One region of the Mesorhizobium sp. RSR380A genome, then DNA from elsewhere that is predicted to be linked to it. Evidence: predicted binding sites of a transcription regulator. Region 1 holds the regulator's gene; the other holds the start of a gene.
The links. Region 1 encodes LexA, which represses DNA repair genes until DNA is damaged. Its sites were predicted from a motif close to TGTTCNNNNTGTGTTCNG; they were not measured.
Positions count from the first base shown of each region.

Region 2: the regulator LexA is predicted to act here: its motif matches at 2,075-2,092, upstream of ACYG9Z_RS11630 (helicase-related protein).

Region 1 covers NZ_JBTTIB010000001.1:5,685,336-5,688,793, forward strand. Annotated here, with positions in the region: gene ACYG9Z_RS27635 (ComEC/Rec2 family competence protein) at 1-1,169, shown strand, start outside; gene lexA (transcriptional repressor LexA) at 1,163-1,945, opposite strand; gene ACYG9Z_RS27645 (GntR family transcriptional regulator) at 2,151-2,915, opposite strand; gene kynU (kynureninase) at 3,084-3,458, shown strand, end outside.
Region 2 covers NZ_JBTTIB010000001.1:2,400,912-2,404,369, reverse strand. Annotated here, with positions in the region: gene ACYG9Z_RS11630 (helicase-related protein) at 1-1,919, opposite strand, end outside; gene phbB (acetoacetyl-CoA reductase) at 2,614-3,339, opposite strand.

The sequences.
Region 1 (3,458 bases):
CCATTGCCGTCATCCTGATGTCGCCGCACGAGGTGGTCGGTCCCAGCTTCCAGATGTCGTTTGCTGCCACCGCCGCCCTTGTCGGCGCCTATGCCGGCTGGGCCGATTACCGCGCCGACAAGGTGAGAACGCCGCCGGCAAAGCGCTCCTTCGTCGGCTTCCTGTCGCGAAAATTCGCGCTGGCCATGGGCGGCCTCGCCATGACCTCGATCATCGCCGGCAGTGCAACCTTGCTGTTCGCCATCTGGCATTTTCAGCGTGTGTCGCCGCTCAGCCTGATCGCCAATCTGGCCGTGATGCCGATTGTTTCGTTGATCGTCATGCCTTTTGCCGTGCTCAGCGCACTGGCGATGCCGTTCGGCGCCGACGGGCCGTTCCTCTATGTGATGGGCAAGGGTCTGATGGCGATGATCGCTATATCGGCCTGGATTTCCGAGCGCTCGCCGGTCGACGCCGTCGGGCTGATCTCCATCCGCTCGGTGCTGTTGGTGGCGGTCGCCCTCGTCATCGCCACCATGGCCACCACCTGGCTCAGGTTGGCGGCCGTGCCTTTCGCGCTGGCCGGCCTGTTGACGGTGCCGCAGGTGCTTACGCCCGACGTGCTCATATCCGAGGATGCGCATCTGGTGGCCATGCCGATCGGTGGCGGCGAACTCGCCCTCAACCGCGAACGCTCCAACGAATTCACCACGGACAATTGGAAACGGGCGCTGCGGGCCGAAACCATTATCCCACCTGAGATTTTCGAGTCAACAGATACGCGGTTCGATCTCGATCCGCTCGATCTGCCGCCCGGCTCGCCCTTCTATTGCACCGGCGATCTCTGTATCGCCCGGCACCCTTCCGGAGCCATTGTAGCGCTTGCGAAAGACCGCAAGACGGCGCGGCCGGCCTGTGCCTTCGCGAGCCTGATCGTCATCGATGACGCCACCGCCTACAATCCGTGCCGCGACCCGCTGGTGCTGGTCGTGACGAAGAAACAGCTGGCCCGCGACGGCAGCGCCGCCGTCTTCTTCGATCCGCAATCGGCAGCTGCAGCGCCAACCATCCGCTTCGCCGTCGACAAGCCGTATCGCCCCTGGCACGAGCAACGCCGCTTCTCCCGCGAAGCGCGCGGCCTGCCGCCTTACAACCAGCGTGAAAAGTACAAACCCAAGCCGGCTCAGTAGCGCCGGATCAATCCGACAAGCTTGCCCTGCACCTTCACCCTGTCCGGTCCAAAAATGCGGGTCTCGTAGGCCGGGTTGGCGGCTTCCAGGGCGATCGAGGCGCCCTTGCGGCGGAAGCGTTTCAGGGTCGCTTCCTCATCGTCGACCAACGCCACCACGATCTCGCCGGGGCTGGCTGTGTCGGCATTGCGGATGATGACCGTGTCGCCATCGAAAATGCCGGCCTCGATCATCGAATCGCCCTTGACCTCGAGCGCGTAGTGTTCGCCGCCCATGATCATATCGGGCGGCACCGAGATCGAATGGGTCTGATGCTGGATGGCGTCGATCGGCACGCCGGCGGCGATGCGTCCCATAACCGGGATTGAAATCGCGGAAACGGCATCGTCATTGCCGGCCGACATCGAACGCGACGGCGAGCCCGGCTTGATCTGGCGGCCGAGACCGCCTTGGCCCAACGCGCCTTGTCCTTGGCCGCCTTGCCCTTGGCCGGTTTGACCAAGACTGCCCTGAATGACGCTCGGCGAAAACTTCCTCGCCGCATTGAGGCCTGGTGCGATCGAGTCGGGCAGCCGCAGCACTTCCAGCGCGCGCGCCCGGTTCGGCAGCCGGCGAATGAAACCGCGCTCCTCAAGCGCCGTGATCAGGCGGTGGATGCCGGACTTGGAGGCGAGGTCGAGCGCTTCCTTCATCTCGTCGAAGGACGGCGGGATTCCGCTCTCCTTCAGGCGTTCATGGATGAACATCAGAAGCTCATGTTGTTTGCGCGTCAGCATCGCGGCCCCCAAGGGTTCTGAAACCAGAATCAGAAAAAACAAACCCAGAACAAACACTATCTGTTCCAGTTGTGTTCCGCAACCTTTTAAAGTTTAATGAATGTGTTGACGTTTTGTTCAGCGTAACGTTCGGCGCTGCGAGCGCCGCCTGCGCCCAGTTGCCAGCAACGGGGTGAAACGAAGACAAAGTGCCCTGCGTCGTCGGCTACGATCGCCGCTTCCTTTTCGGACGGGGCTGCGCAGCATCCGCGCGGGGTTCTCTCTGGGCATAGACCCGCAGCGTGTAGCCGATGTGAGCGGTCATCAGAGTTTTCGCACGTTCGACGTCGCGATCGAGGGCCGCTTCCATCAGGGCGGTATGGTGTTCGATCGCCACGGCGTCGCGCAGGGCCGCCACGGCCTTCCGGTGTCCGTCCGTGCGGCCGGCGGCGGCGCGCAGCGTCGGGGCCAGACCCAGAAAGCGGTGATGGCGATGCAATTGGTCGGAAATCGTTGCATTGAAGCGCAGCAGCCAGCTGGATGTCGCGGCACTGAGCAGCGCCGCATGGAAGGCATCGTGTTTTTCGTACCACGCGTCGACCGCATCATCCGATGGATCGTCGAGAACAGACCCGCACCGTGAGAGACGATAGTGGGCGGCAACGACCGCGTCTTCCCACTCACGGTCGCCCTTCTCGATCGATTCCACCAGCAGGGGCAGTTCGACCACCAGCCGCGCACGTGCCAAATCCTCGAGCTCCGCCCGAGAGACGGGAGCGACCGCAAACCCGCGGTTGCTGATGGCGGTCACAAGCCGTTCCGCCTCCAGCCGCGACAGCGCCTCGCGCAACGGCGTCCAGCCGATGCCGTAGGTGTTGCGCAGCGTGCTCAGCTTCAACGGCGCGGCAGGCGCCAGCCGGGTCGCAAGAATATCGCGCCTGAGCAGGCGATAGGCCACTTCCGTCTTCGAGGTCTGCTCGTCATCCAGCATCGTGATCCATCAGACATAAACGCTCGGGCGGATCATTATATATCAAAGCCTTTCAATGGGTGAATTATATATAATGTTTGACAGTTCAAGGGCGACCACTCAAGATCGCCGGCATGTTTGGGCGGCAGGCTCCGCCGCGCGCGTTTGTCCATGGAGGGGCGCCGGATCATGAGCACGACACCCGATCTCGCTACAATCGAAGCAATGGATGCCGCCGATCCGCTGCGCTCCATGCGTGAACGCTTTGTCTTGCCGCAAGGCGTGATTTATCTCGACGGCAATTCCCTGGGCGCCGCGTCAGCGGTCGTCTTCAGCGAACTGCAGCAGGCCGCCACGCAGGAATGGGCGCACGATCTCATTCGCGCCTGGAACACCGCCGGCTGGTTCAACATGCCGGTGGAACTCGGAGATCAGCTCGGGCGACTGATCGGCGCGGCTGATGGGCAGACGGTGGTCTGCGACACAACCTCGATCAACATCTACAAGCTGCTGCACGCAGCGCTCGGCATGCGGCCGGATCGGTCGGTCATCGTTGCCGAGGGC
Region 2 (3,458 bases), 3.3 Mb from region 1:
CCACGGCCGATGCCGGCGATCTGCTCGGCATTCTTCAAGTCGACCAGCGGCTTCAGCAGCGACTCGATCTGGAAATTGACGAAACGCTCGGCGCGCGCGGCGACCTTGTCTCGGGCGGGGCCGGTCAACTGCTCGTCGGCCAAAAGCACCAGGCGCGGCTTCAGCGCGTCCTCGCCGGCAACCAGCGTGCCGATCGGCGCGCCGATCCAGCGCAGCGTGCCGTCGGAGCCGAGCGCAAGGTCGCCATTGGCGCAGGCGCCGAAGCGTTCGGCACGCGCCTCGAACTCGGCGGCCAGCGCTTTTTGCGCTGCCGTACGCACGGCCTTGGCGTCTTCGCCGCCGGCGCTCTGGTCGGCGGTGAAGCGGAACCCTTGCAACTCGCCGACATGATGGCCTTCGACAAGGACGGTTCCGGTAGGACTGATTTCGGCTTCAGGCATTGTATTTTCTCTAAGGCGCCGCATGAGGACGGAAGTCCTGCGGTCTACAAACCGTTTCGTCAACCGCTCATGCAGCGCATCCGACAATCTGTCTTCGATTTCGCGCGTCTTTTCCCGCCAGTGTGCCTGATCGGCCAGCCAGCCCGGCCGGTTGGACACGAATGTCCAGGTGCGGATCTGCGCAATGCGGTGCGACAGCGTGTCGATGTCCCCCTCGGTCGTATCGGCGCGGCGCACCTGCTCGGCCATGTAGTTCTCGTCGACATGGCCGTGTTTGGCGAGGTCGGTGTAGATAGAAGCGATCAGGTCGGAGTGCTGGGCCGGCGCGATCTTGCGGTAGTCCGGCAACGCGCAGGCTTCCCACAGCAGCGCCACGCGCTTGGCATTGGTAGCCAGCGCGCGGATGTCCTCGTCGCGGGAGAGATGTTCGAGCGCCTGCGCATCGACCGCCGGCAGCGCGCGCGTCAGGCCTTCGACCGGCGCGTTGGTTTCGATCGAGCGCTTCAGCGCGTCGAGGCTGGCGAAGTCGAAATGCGCGGTGCGCCATTGCAGCACCTTCACCGGATCGAACTCGTGCCCCTCGATGCGCTTGACCAGTTCCTCGTCCAGCGGATCGACCTGGCCGGTGACGCCGAAGGTGCCGTCGCGCAGATGCCGGCCGGCGCGGCCGGCGATCTGGCCGAGCTCGGCCGCCGTCAGGTTGCGGTACTGGTAGCCGTCGAATTTGCGGTTCTGGGCGAAGGCGACATGATCGAGATCAAGGTTGAGGCCCATGCCGATGGCGTCGGTGGCGACGAGATAGTCGACGTCGCCTGCCTGGAACATTGCCACCTGGGCGTTGCGGGTGCGGGGCGACAGCGCGCCGAGCACGACCGCCGCTCCTCCTTGCTGGCGGCGGATCAGCTCAGCGATGGCATAGACCTCGTCGGCGGAGAAGGCGACGATGGCCGTACGCCGCGGCAGGCGGGTCAATTTCTTCGAACCGGCATAGGCCAGGTGCGACAGGCGAGGGCGCGTCACCACCGAGACGCCTCTCAGCAGCTTTTGCAGGATGCCATGCATGGTGGCCGCGCCGAGCAGCAGCGTTTCCTGGCGGCCGCGTAGGTGCAGGATACGGTCGGTGAAGATGTGGCCGCGCTCGAGGTCGCCGGCGAGCTGCACCTCGTCGATGGCGACGAAGGCAACGTCGGTCTCGCGCGGCATGGCTTCGACGGTGCAGACCGAATATTTCGCGCCGGGCGGCTGGATTTTTTCCTCGCCGGTGATGAGCGCCACCTTGTGGGCGCCGACCTTTTCGCAGACGCGGGCATAGACCTCGCGCGCCAGAAGGCGGAGCGGCAGGCCGATAATGCCGCTCTCATGCGCCACCATGCGCTCGATGGCGAGATGGGTCTTGCCGGTGTTGGTCGGACCCAGCACGGCAGTCACGTCGCGGCCCGACAGGATCAGCGGCTCGGTGTGTTTCGGCTGGATGTTCATCGGCCTGGAGATGAGGCTTTCTGCATCGTGTTGTCGGGAGCGCGCCTCGCGTGGCGCGTATGACAGGCGACACATAGGGATTTCAGGCGCGAAGCGAAAGCGGAATGTTCCGGCCGGCAATCCCACGGTTCGTCTTTGAGGTCTCAATTAACAGTTGGAACGAGTCTGGAACGAATCGGCGACGAATCAGTGACTCCGGTAGATTCAGCTTTTGTTCACGGCTACATGTGGATTTTGCGAGCCTGAGTCTCACCATATGCTGAATCGCGGAAACTGGCCCGATTCCTGCAAGGCGACCATTGGCGTTAACCTTTGCCGGCGGGGCATCGTCGTGATCCGATACGCCTCGGCCAACATTATGAAATTGTTGAATTTTCTTAATCGGCCTTAACCATTTGCCGGTGATTTTCGGCCTTGGTCGTTAACGTTGCGCTCAAAGCCGGAACGAATCGGCTATGAATCAGCGATGGCGGGATTTTCCTGGTTTGTTCACCCCAACATGTTGTGTTATCCACAGCTTGTCCACCGAGAATTCACAGCTTGCGAACCGGGTTTTGCACAGGGCGCCTGGAAATCGTTAATCTTTGCGTGCCGGAACGGGTCAATGTCTAGCGCGCAGCCCGGGAACATCGCCGGCCGGCGATGAAAAAACGGGCCATAAGCCGGCCCGTCCTACCGGGCGAAATGCTGTCGTTCAGGCGAAATACTGGCCGCCATTGGCTGTGATGGTCGAACCGGTGATGAAGCCGGCGTCTTCGGAAGCGAGGAAGACGACGCAACGCGCGATCTCTTCCGGTTCGCCGAGGCGGCCGACCGGAATCTGCGGGATGATGCGTTCATTCAGCACCTTCTCGTCGATCGCCTTGACCATCTCGGTGGCGATGTAGCCGGGGCAGATGACATTGACTGTGATGCCCGCGCGCGCGCCCTCCTGCGCCAGCGCCTTCGAGAAGCCGATGTCGCCGGCCTTTGCGGCGGAATAGTTGACCTGGCCGGCCTGGCCTTTCTGGCCGTTGATGGAGGAAATGGTGATGACGCGGCCGAATTTGCGGTCGCGCATGCCGCCCCACAGCGGATGCGTCATGTTGAAGACGCCAGACAGATTGGTGTCGATGACTTCCTTCCACTGCTCGCGCGTCAGCTTGTGGAACATGGCGTCACGGGTAATGCCGGCATTGTTGACCAGCACCGAGACCGGGCCGAGATCGGCCTCGACCTGTTTGATTCCGGCGGCACAGGCGTCGTAGTCGGCGACCGACCATTTGTAGGCCTTGATGCCGGTTTGTGCGCTGAACTTCCCCGCTGCCTCGTCATTGCCGGCATAGTTGGCTGCAACGGTGTAACCGGCATTCTTCAGGCCGATCGATATGGCGGCGCCGATGCCGCGCGATCCACCGGTGACGAGCGCTACTTTGGTCATTGAAAGTTCTTCCTCCCTTTGGTCGGAAGAAGGGAATAGGGAATAGGGAGTAGCGAGTAGGGATCGATATCCCGCCGCGCTGCTCCTTCTTCCCCATTCACTACTCCCTATTCACTACT